Regions from separate parts of the Streptomyces sp. 8N706 genome, predicted to be linked through region 1. Evidence: riboswitches for the same ligand, from Rfam matches in the RefSeq annotation. Region 1 holds a riboswitch; the other holds the start of a gene.
The links. A riboswitch is a leader RNA that binds a small molecule or an ion and turns the genes downstream of it on or off. The one in region 1 is predicted to bind glycine.
Positions count from the first base shown of each region.

Region 2: it holds a riboswitch for glycine, as region 1 does, so the genes downstream of both, gcvP (aminomethyl-transferring glycine dehydrogenase) here and gcvT (glycine cleavage system aminomethyltransferase GcvT) in region 1, are expected to answer to the same signal.

Region 1 is NZ_JBQQBW010000058.1:14,805-19,884, forward strand. It holds gene glyA (serine hydroxymethyltransferase) at 1-631, opposite strand, end outside; gene gcvH (glycine cleavage system protein GcvH) at 666-1,043, opposite strand; gene gcvT (glycine cleavage system aminomethyltransferase GcvT) at 1,214-2,344, opposite strand; glycine riboswitch at 2,393-2,502, opposite strand; glycine riboswitch at 2,503-2,608, opposite strand; gene ACTWQE_RS21230 (AAA family ATPase) at 2,744-3,439, shown strand; gene ACTWQE_RS21235 (enhanced serine sensitivity protein SseB) at 3,709-4,494, shown strand; gene ACTWQE_RS21240 (enhanced serine sensitivity protein SseB C-terminal domain-containing protein) at 4,630-5,080, shown strand, end outside.
Region 2 is NZ_JBQQBW010000033.1:56,713-61,792, reverse strand. It holds gene ACTWQE_RS15145 (DNA polymerase IV) at 15-1,535, shown strand; gene ACTWQE_RS15140 (PRC-barrel domain-containing protein) at 1,451-1,828, opposite strand; glycine riboswitch at 1,941-2,036, shown strand; gene gcvP (aminomethyl-transferring glycine dehydrogenase) at 2,223-5,080, shown strand, end outside.

The sequences.
Region 1 (5,080 bases):
CGGCCACCAGGCCCGCGAAGTGCGCCATGTCGACCATGAGGTACGCGCCGACCTCGTCGGCGATCCTCCGGAACGCCGCGAAGTCCAGCTGGCGGGGGTAGGCGGACCAGCCCGCGATGATCAGCTTCGGCCGGTGCTCCTTGGCCAGGCGCTCGACCTCGTCCATGTCGACCTGGTTGGTCTTCTCGTCCACGTGGTACGCGGCGACGGTGTAGAGCTTGCCGGAGAAGTTGATCTTCATGCCGTGGGTCAGGTGCCCCCCGTGGGCGAGGTTCAGACCCAGGATGGTGTCACCGGGGGAGAGCAGGGCGAACATCGCGGCGGCGTTCGCCTGCGCTCCGGAGTGCGGCTGGACGTTGGCGTGCTCGGCCCCGAACAGCGCCTTGATCCGGTCGATCGCCAGCTGCTCCACGACGTCGACGTGCTCACAGCCGCCGTAGTAGCGGCGGCCGGGGTACCCCTCGGCGTACTTGTTGGTGAGCACCGAGCCCTGCGCCTCGAGGACGGCGGCCGGAGCGAAGTTCTCCGAGGCGATCATCTCGAGGGTGGACTGCTGGCGGTGCAGCTCGGCGTCGACGGCCGCGGCGACGTCCGGGTCGAGCTCGTGCAGGGACTGGTTGAGAAGCGACATCAGGATCCCATTCAGGTGGGGCGCGGGGCGGGGGTCAGTTGCCGGTGAAGGCGGTGTACTCGTCGGCGGACAGCAGGTCCGACGGCTCGTCGCTGACCCTCACCTTGAACAGCCAGCCGCCCTCGAAGGGGGCGGAATTCACCAGCGCGGGGTCGTCCACGACGTCCTGGTTCACCTCGGTGACCTCGCCGGACACCGGGGCGTACAGGTCGCTGACGGACTTGGTCGACTCCAGCTCGCCACAGGGCTCGCCCGCGGTGACGGCGTCGCCGACCTCCGGGAGCTGGACGTAGACGACATCACCGAGCGCGTCGGCGGCGTGCGCGGTGATGCCCACGGTCGACACACCGTCCTCGGCGGCGGTGAGCCACTCGTGCTCCTTGCTGTAGCGCAGCTGCTGGGGGTTGCTCATGACCTGATTCTCCTGGATGCGGGGGCGTGCTCGGATACGGGGTCTTGACAGGTGGGACGGGCGTGACGAGAGCAACGTGACAGAAGCGTCCTCCGAGCCCGTCAGCGGTGGCTTCCGGGCGTCGGCGCCGGCCCTTTGGGGAAGTCGGCGCCCAGCCCTGGTGGAAGGTCTCAGCGCCGGCGCTTGTAGAACGGCAGCGCGACGACCTCGTACGGCTCGTGGCTGCCCCGGATGTCGACCGCCACGCCCCCGGTGCCGGGCTCGGCGTGAGCCGCGTCCACATACGCGATGGCGATCGGCCGGCCCAGCGTCGGGGACGGAGCGCCCGAGGTCACCTCGCCGATGACGGTGCCGGAACCGGTGGAGACGACCGGGTATCCGGCGCGCGGGACCCGGCGGCCCTCGGCGACCAGGCCGACCAGCGTGCGCGGCGGGGCCTCCCCGGCCCGCTTCGCGGCGGCCTCCAGGGCCTCGCGCCCGACGAAGCGGCCGTCGTTGGTGGTCTTCTCGAACTTCACGACCCGGCCCAGCCCCGCGTCGAAGGGCGTGGTGGACCGGGTGAGCTCATGCCCGTACAGCGGCATGCCCGCCTCCAGCCGCAGTGTGTCGCGGCAGGACAGTCCGCAGGGGACCAGGCCGGCGTCCCGGCCCGCCTCGGTCAGCGCCTGCCACAGCGTCTCGGCGTCCCCGGGCGCGACGAAGAGCTCGAAGCCGTCCTCGCCGGTGTAACCGGTACGGGCGATCAGCGCGGGCACACCGGCGACGGTCCCGGGCAGACCCGCGTAGTACTTCAGCCCGTCCAGGTCGGCGTCGGTCAGCGACGCGAGAATGCCGGGGGACTCCGGACCCTGGACGGCGAGCAGCGCGTACGCCTCCCGGTCGTCGCGGACGGCCGCGTCGAAGCCCCCGGCACGCTCGGTGAGCGCGTCCAGGACGACCTGCGCGTTGGAGGCGTTGGCCACCACCATGAACTCTTCGTCGGCGAGCCGGTAGACGATCAGGTCGTCGAGGATGCCGCCCTCGGCGTCGCAGATCATGGTGTAGCGGGCGCGGCCGGGGGCGAGCGCGGAGAGATGGCCGACGAGCGCGTAGTCGAGCAGCTCACCGGCCTGGGGGCCGGTCAGGGTGATCTCGCCCATGTGGGAGAGGTCGAAGAGGCCGGCGCGGGTGCGGACCGCCAGATGCTCCTCGCGCTCACTGCCGTAGCGCAGCGGCATGTCCCAGCCGGCGAAGTCGGTCATGGTCGCCCCGAGCCTGCGATGCAGCGCGTCGAGGGAGGTACGGCGTGGGGAATCGGTCATCTTCAGGCTCCCGGGCAGGGGTGGTGAGGCTCTGTCGACATGAACACAGCCTCCCCATCTGTCATCGGAACCTGAGAGGTTCGCCACGACCCCGCAGAGGGGTTACGGCTTGCACCTTGGGTGGAGCCGCACCGCGGCGGCCCGCTTTTCAGATGTGCCTCGCCCGCGCGGTACGGGGCCTGAGAGATTCAAGGGAGGACTTGCTCCTTCGGCGCCCCGGCGCCCGGCTCACTGCCGGTCCGGGGACTCTCCCGCGCGGGTTACAAGCGGCCGGTATGGAGTTTGCGGGGCACATCATTGCATGGCTGTGACACATTCGGGCCGTTCAGGTGAGGGTGACGCGGTTGTATGGCATTACCTTTTCTTGAAACTGCCGCAGTGACCGGACCTAGGAGGACGATCACGGTGCAGAGGCACGGAGCGTGTGCGACAACAGGGGCCGCCGGGTTCGGCGCCGTCCCCCCGCAGGCGGCGCCGCCCACGTCGGCGGTCGTCAGGCCGGGGCGGCGCGGGCCGACCACGGATCTGCGGGGCCGGCGGGTGAGCGAGCTGCGCTACCCGGCCGGTGACGTGGTCGTCGTCTCCGGGCTCCCGGGGAGCGGCAAGAGCACCTTGATCAAACGGGCGGCCGCCGCGCTGGACCGCCGCGGAGGGGCCGTACGCCGGATCGACTCGCAGGATACCCGGGACCGCTGGGAGCACCGGGCGCCGACGCTGCTGCCGTACGCCCTCTACCGCCCCCTGGTCCGCCTGGCCCACTACGCCGGGCTGCGCCGGGCGCTGCGCTCCGGCGACAGCGTCGTGGTGCACGACTGCGGCAGTCTCGCGTGGGTGCGCCGCTGGCTGGCGCGCGACGCCCGCCGCCGGGGGCGGTCCCTGCATCTGGCACTGCTGGATGTACCGCCGGAGACCGCCCTGGAGGGCCAGGCGTCGCGCGGACGGGGCGTCTCCGGGTACGCCTTCGGGCGGCACCGGCGTGCGGTGGGGCGGCTCGTCGGGGACATGGAGAGCGGACAACCGCCGCGCGGCTGTGCCTCAGCCGTGCTGCTGGACCGCGGTACGGCGAGTGCCCTGAGCGGTATCGCCTTCGAGTGAGCGCGCGGACCCCGCCGCTGCCGGATCCCGCCGTACGGAAGGACCGCGGGCCGAGCCGTGCGGACGGACGGCGCCGTGCGGACGGGCAGCGGTACCGGGCGTACGGAGGAATCAGGCGGGAGGATACGGAGTCCGGCCCCGTTGATTTGCCCACTACGTCCGGAGTGCGCGGGGCCGTGTCACAGATTCGGGACGCCCCGGGGAGCAGCGGGACAGCCAGCCGTTAAGGTGCGTGTGCAGTTCGGACGAGACGGGGTTGGTGGGGCCCGATGAGCATGACGGAGCAGCACGGCTATTCCATGCCTGCCGGCGGGATTCCCCCGGCCGGTTTCCCGGGCAATGAACTCGAGGAGGTGCTCGCCGCCTCGCTCGGTGTCCCCGGCGCCGGAGCCCGGCTGGTCGAGGTGCTCGGCCGCAGTCATGTCTGGGTGCCGCTGCCGAACGGCGGCAGCCGTGAGAGCCGGGACCTGGACCTGCCGACCATGGAGATCGAAGGCGCCGCGTACGTCCCGGTCTTCAGCTCCGAGCAGCAGTTCCTCCAGGTCGTCGGCTCCCATATGTCCTTCACCATCGCGCCCGCCCGTGAGTTCGCCCGCGGACTGCCGCCGCAGCTGGGTATCGCCGTCAATCCCGGTGGCGCGGTCGGCGTCCCGCTGCCGCCGCCCGCGGTCGCCGAGCTGTGCCGGGCGGGCCGCACCGAGCTCGACGGCCCCACCAGCGGCGGCCGGGTGCGGATGTTCGAACCGGACTGGCAGGCCGAACCCGTCGACTTCCTCGCCGCCGCCGCCGGGGAGTTCGCCGTCACCGGGCTGGTCCGCACCGCCCGCCGCGCCCTCGCCAGCGTCGAGGGCGACGCCCCCGCGCTCTTCGTCGGTGTCGAACTCATCCGCTGTGAACCCGAGGACCGGGCCGCGGTGATGGAGGCGCTCGGACGCGCGCTCGGCGCGGTCCCGGTGCCCTGGCCCGTACAACTGGTACTGCTGGACATCGCGCAGGATCCGGTCGGCTACTGGATGCTGGAGCGGGTGCGCCCGTTCCACACCGCGGACCGCTGAGCACGACCCGCACGTACCGCCGGTAGCACACCAAGACCGGCGACGAGGGACTCGTAAGCTGGTTGCATGACCGGGCGGGGTGCACCGATGTGCCCTGAAAAGGTGCCGAAAGGCCGGAAGAAGGGGCGGAGTCAGGTGAGCGCGGGAGCCAGCGCAGCGGCGGCCGGGGCCGTCGAGGAGACGCTGCGGCAGGTGACACCCGGGCGGTACGACGCCTACGAGGCGCTGCTGCACGCCCTCGCCGAGGGCCGCATCTGGATGCTGCTCTGGCACGGCCGACCGGGAGCACCGGACGCCCAGTACGGGAACATGGAGGTCGACGGCCTGGGCTACGCACCCTGCGTCACCTCCGCCCAGGAGCTCGCCGCCAGTGGCTGGAACCGCGCGCACGAAGTCGTCACCGGCTGGGACGTCGCCACCGCCCTCTACCCCGACCGCTGGGGCCTCTGGCTGAACCCGCACGCCCCGGGCGGCGGCGTCGGCATCCCCTGGGCCGATCTGCGCCGCATCGCCGGAGGCCTGGACCGGCTGCCCGCGGGGCCCCTGCGGCTCTCCGAACCGACCATCGAGATCCCCCAGTTCTACG
Region 2 (5,080 bases), on a different contig from region 1:
GCAGCATCGGTGGTGTGAGAGGCGCACCGACCATCCTCCATCTCGACATGGATGCCTTCTACGCTGCCGTGGAGCAGGCCTCCAAGCCGAGCCTGCGCGGCAAGCCGGTGGTCGTCGGAGGACTCGGTCCGCGCGGGGTCGTGGCCACGGCGTCGTACGAGGCGCGGGTCTTCGGGGTGCACTCGGCCATGGCCATGGGACAGGCCCGCAGGCTGTGCCCCAACGCCGCCTATCTCGCCCCCCGATTCGGGCTGTACCGCCGGGTCAGCGACGCGGTCATGGAGCTGCTGCACGGGCTCTCGCCGCTCGTCGAGCCGCTGAGCCTGGACGAGGCGTTCGTGGACCTGGAGGCGGGCGGGCAGGCGGCCTCGGCCGCCGAGGCCCGTGCGGTCGCGGAGCGGCTGCGGGCCGAGATCCGGGCGGTGACCGGGCTCAGCGGTTCGGTGGGTCTGGCCGGGTCCAAGATGGTGGCCAAGATCGCCTCGGAGGAGGCCAAGCCGGACGGTCTTGTGCTGATCACGCCGGGCAGCGAGCGCGAGATGCTGGCTCCGATGACGGTCCGCACACTTCCCGGTGTCGGGCCCGCCACCGCCGAGCATCTGCGCCGGGCCGGCATCCACACCGTCGGCGAGATCGTGGAGGCGGGCGAGGACGAACTCGTACGGCTGCTGGGCAAGGCGCACGGCAGCTCGCTGCACTCGATGGCGAGCGGCCGCGACGACCGACCCGTGGTCGCGGAGCGGGACGCCAAGTCGGTCTCGGTGGAGGACACCTTCGATGTCGATCTGCACGACCGGGCACAGGTGCGGGCGCAGGTCGGGCGGCTGGCGGACCGCTGTGTGCAGCGTCTGCGCTCCGCCGGGCGCTCCGGACGCACGGTGGTCCTCAAGGTCCGTCGGTACGACTTCTCCACCCTGACCCGCTCCGAGACCCTCCGGGGGCCCACCGACGAACCGGCGGTCATCCGGGAGGCGGCGGGGCGCCTCCTCGAGTCCGTGGACACCACGGGCGGTGTGCGGCTGCTGGGTGTCGGGGTGACGGGGCTGGCGGACTTCACCCAGGAGGACCTCTTCGCGCAGGCGGCAACGGCGCAGGCGGCGACCGGGCGGCCGGCGACCGGGCAGGCTTCGTCCGCGGAGGCGGCAGCGGCTGCGGAGAGCGTTCTGGGGGGCCCTGAGCCGGACGAGGGCGCTCATCATCCCGCGCCGCCCCCTCCGCCGGGCGCGGAGGAAGCCGCGCCGGAGCAGGCTCGCCGATGGGTGCCGGGCCATGACGTACGCCACGCGGAGCTCGGCAGCGGCTGGGTGCAGGGCAGCGGGGTCGGGCGGGTCACCGTACGGTTCGAGCAGCCGTGGTCGGCGCCCGGACGGGTGCGCACCTTCCCCGTGGACGACCCCGCCCTGGAGCCGTCCGAGCCCTTGCCCCTGGTGCCGGACCCGGCGCGGGACGATCAGTCGTCGTTGCCCGCGATACGCCCGAAGTCCTGGTCATCGGAGCCCGGCTCGTCGCCCGGGGCCGTCGCGTCCAGACCGTAGTGGTGGTAGAGCTGCAACTCCTGCTCCGGGGAGAGGTGCCGGCCCACCCCGAAATCAGGGGCATCCTTGATCAGTGCCCGGCGGTACGGAACGCGCAGGGTGTCGTCGATGACCTCGCTGGGCTCCAGGGGCACGAAGGCGTCGCGGCCGAACAGGCCGGTGCGCACCGCCGCCCACTCCGGACGGCCCGTCGCGTCGTCCAGATACACCTCGTCCACGGTGCCGATCTTCGCACCGTCGAGGTCGAAAGCCTTGCGGCCGATCAGGCTCCGCGGATCGATATCGGTCTGCACGATTCCTCCAACTGCTCGCGGATCCCCTGGAGACAACGAAAGGCCACATCGTGCCCCCCGGCCACTCGAACGACCTGGGCGGAGGTCCACTGGTACGCTGGCAAACGGCTGCAGACCCCGTGCGGGAGAGTCCTCCACCAGCAATCGGAGGCGCCGAAGGAGCAAATCCTCCCCGGAATCTCTCAGGCACCCGTACCGCACGGACGAGGTCACTCTGGAAAGCAGGGCGGGCATCGGCCGTGTATGCGCCGGAACCCCTCCTCACCGACGGTGAAAGCCGGGCCGCCCCGTGCGGGCCGGTGAAGCTCTCAGGTCGAGATGACAGAGGGGGAGGCCATCCGGGTACCCGCCGTGGTGCCCCTCGCAGGTCGCGTCGACCAGGAGGCCTCCGCAGATGACCGCCAACCGCATCCCACTCTCCGAGCTGGAGCGTGGCATTCCGTTCGAGCAGCGCCATATCGGTCCCAACGGCGAGGCGCAGGCGAAGATGCTCGCCCATGTGGGCTACGGCTCACTCGACGAGCTCACGGCCGCCGCCGTGCCCGATGTGATCAAGAGCGCCGAGGCCCTCGATCTGCCGCGGGCGCGCACCGAGGCGGAGGTCCTCGCCGAGCTGCGCGGCCTGGCGGACCGCAATCAGGTGCTGACGCCGATGATCGGACTCGGCTACTACGGCACCTTCACCCCGCCGGTGATCCTTCGCAATGTCATGGAGAACCCCGCCTGGTACACGGCTTACACGCCGTACCAGCCGGAGATCTCCCAGGGCCGCCTCGAGGCGCTGCTGAACTTCCAGACGGTCGTCGCCGACCTCACCGGCCTGCCCACCTCGGGCGCCTCGCTCCTCGACGAGGGCACGGCCGCCGCCGAGGCGATGGCGCTCTCCCGCCGCGTCGGCAAGGTCAAGGAGGGGGTCTTCCTGATCGACGCCGACTGTCTGCCCCAGACCATCGCGGTCATCGAGACCCGCGCCGAACCGGCCGGTGTGGAGGTCGTCGTCGCCGATCTCTCCGACGGCGTTCCGGCGGACGTCGCCGAGCGCGGGGTATTCGGTGTGCTGCTGCAGTACCCGGGCGCCTCCGGCCGGGTCAGGGACCTCCGACCGGTGATCGAGCGGGCACACGAACTGGGGGCGATCGTCACCGTCGCCGCTGACCTCCTCGCCCTCACCCTGCTCACCTCGCCCGGCGACCTCGGCGCGGACATCGCCGTCGGCAGCAGCCAGCGCTTCGGCGTGCCCATGGGCTTCGGCGGCCCGCACGCCGGCTTCATGGCCGTACGCGAGAAGTTCGCCCGCAACCTGCCGGGCCGGCTCGTCGGCGTCTCCGTGGACGCCGACGGCAACAAGGCGTACCGGCTGGCTCTCCAGACCCGTGAGCAGCACATCCGTCGTGAGAAGGCCACGAGCAACATCTGCACCGCGCAGGTCCTGCTCGCCGTGATGGCGGGCATGTACGCCGTCCACCACGGCCCGGACGGGCTCGCGGACATCGCCCGGCGCACCCACCGCTACACCGTGCTCCTCGCCGAAGGCCTGCGGGCCGGAGGCGTCGAGATCGTGCACAGCGCGTACTTCGACACGCTGACCGCGCGTGTCCCCGGGCGTGCCGCCGAGATCGTGGCCGCCGCCCGCGAGGCCGGGGTCAACCTGCGCCAGGTCGACGCCGATCTGGTCGGCATCGCCTGTGACGAGACCACCGGCCGTGACCAGCTGGCCGCCGTGTGGGGCGCCTTCGGTGTCGCGGCGGACGTGGAGGAGCTGGACGCCGTCGTGCAGGAGACGCTGCCGGGCGCCCTGCTGCGCCACGACGACTACCTCACCCACCCGGTCTTCCACCAGCACCGCTCCGAGACGGCGATGCTGCGCTATCTGCGCCGCCTCTCCGACCGTGACTACGCGCTGGACCGCGGCATGATCCCGCTCGGCTCCTGCACGATGAAGCTCAACGCGACCGCGGAGATGGAACCGGTCACCTGGCCGCAGTTCGCGGCGCTCCACCCGTTCGCGCCCGTCGAGCAGGCCGAGGGCTACCTCACCCTCATCCACGAGCTCGAGGAGCACCTCGCCGAGGTCACCGGCTACGACACCGTTTCCCTCCAGCCGAACGCGGGCTCACAGGGCGAGCTGGCCGGACTGCTGGCCGTACGGGCGTACCACCGGGCCAACGGTGACACGCAGCGCACCGTCTGCCTCATCCCCTCCTCCGCGCACGGCACCAACGCCGCCAGCGCCGTGATGGCAGGGATGAAGGTGGTGGTGGTCAAGACCCGCGAGGACGGGGACGTCGACGTCGAGGACCTGCACGCCAAGATCGAGAAGCATGGCCACGAGCTGGCCGTACTGATGGTCACCTACCCCTCCACGCACGGCGTGTTCGAGGAGCACATCACCGACGTCTGCGCGGCCGTGCACGACGCGGGCGGCCAGGTGTACGTGGACGGCGCCAACCTCAACGCGCTGGTGGGACTGGCCAAGCCGGGCCGGTTCGGCTCGGACGTCTCGCATCTGAACCTGCACAAGACCTTCTGCATCCCGCACGGCGGTGGCGGCCCCGGCGTCGGCCCCGTCGCCGTGCGGGCGCATCTCGCGCCGTACCTGCCGAACCACCCGCTCCAGCCGGCCGCCGGTCCGGAGACGGGTGTGGGCCCGATTTCCGCCGCTCCGTGGGGATCCGCGGGCATCCTGCCGATCTCCTGGGCGTACGTCCGGCTGATGGGCGCCGAGGGGCTGCGGAGGGCCACCCAGATGGCCGTTCTCGGCGCCAACTACATCGCCAAGCGCCTCGAGCCGCACTACCCGGTGCTCTACACCGGCCCGAACGGGCTGGTCGCCCATGAGTGCATCGTCGACCTGCGTCCGCTCACCAAGGCGACGGGGGTGAGCGTCGACGATGTCGCCAAGCGGCTGATCGACTACGGGTTCCACGCTCCGACGATGTCGTTCCCGGTGGCCGGGACGCTGATGATCGAGCCGACGGAGAGCGAGGACCTCACCGAGCTGGACCGCTTCTGCGAGGCGATGATCGCGATACGGGCCGAGATCGATCGGGTCGGCTCGGGGGAGTGGCCCGCGGATGACAACCCGCTGCGCAACGCCCCGCACACCGCGGCCGCGCTGAGTGACGGGTGGGAGCGTCCGTACAGCCGTGAGACGGCGGTCTTCCCGGCCGGAGTCCCGGCGGCGGACAAGTACTGGCCGCCGGTGCGGCGGATCGACGGGGCCTTCGGCGACCGTAATCTGGTCTGCTCATG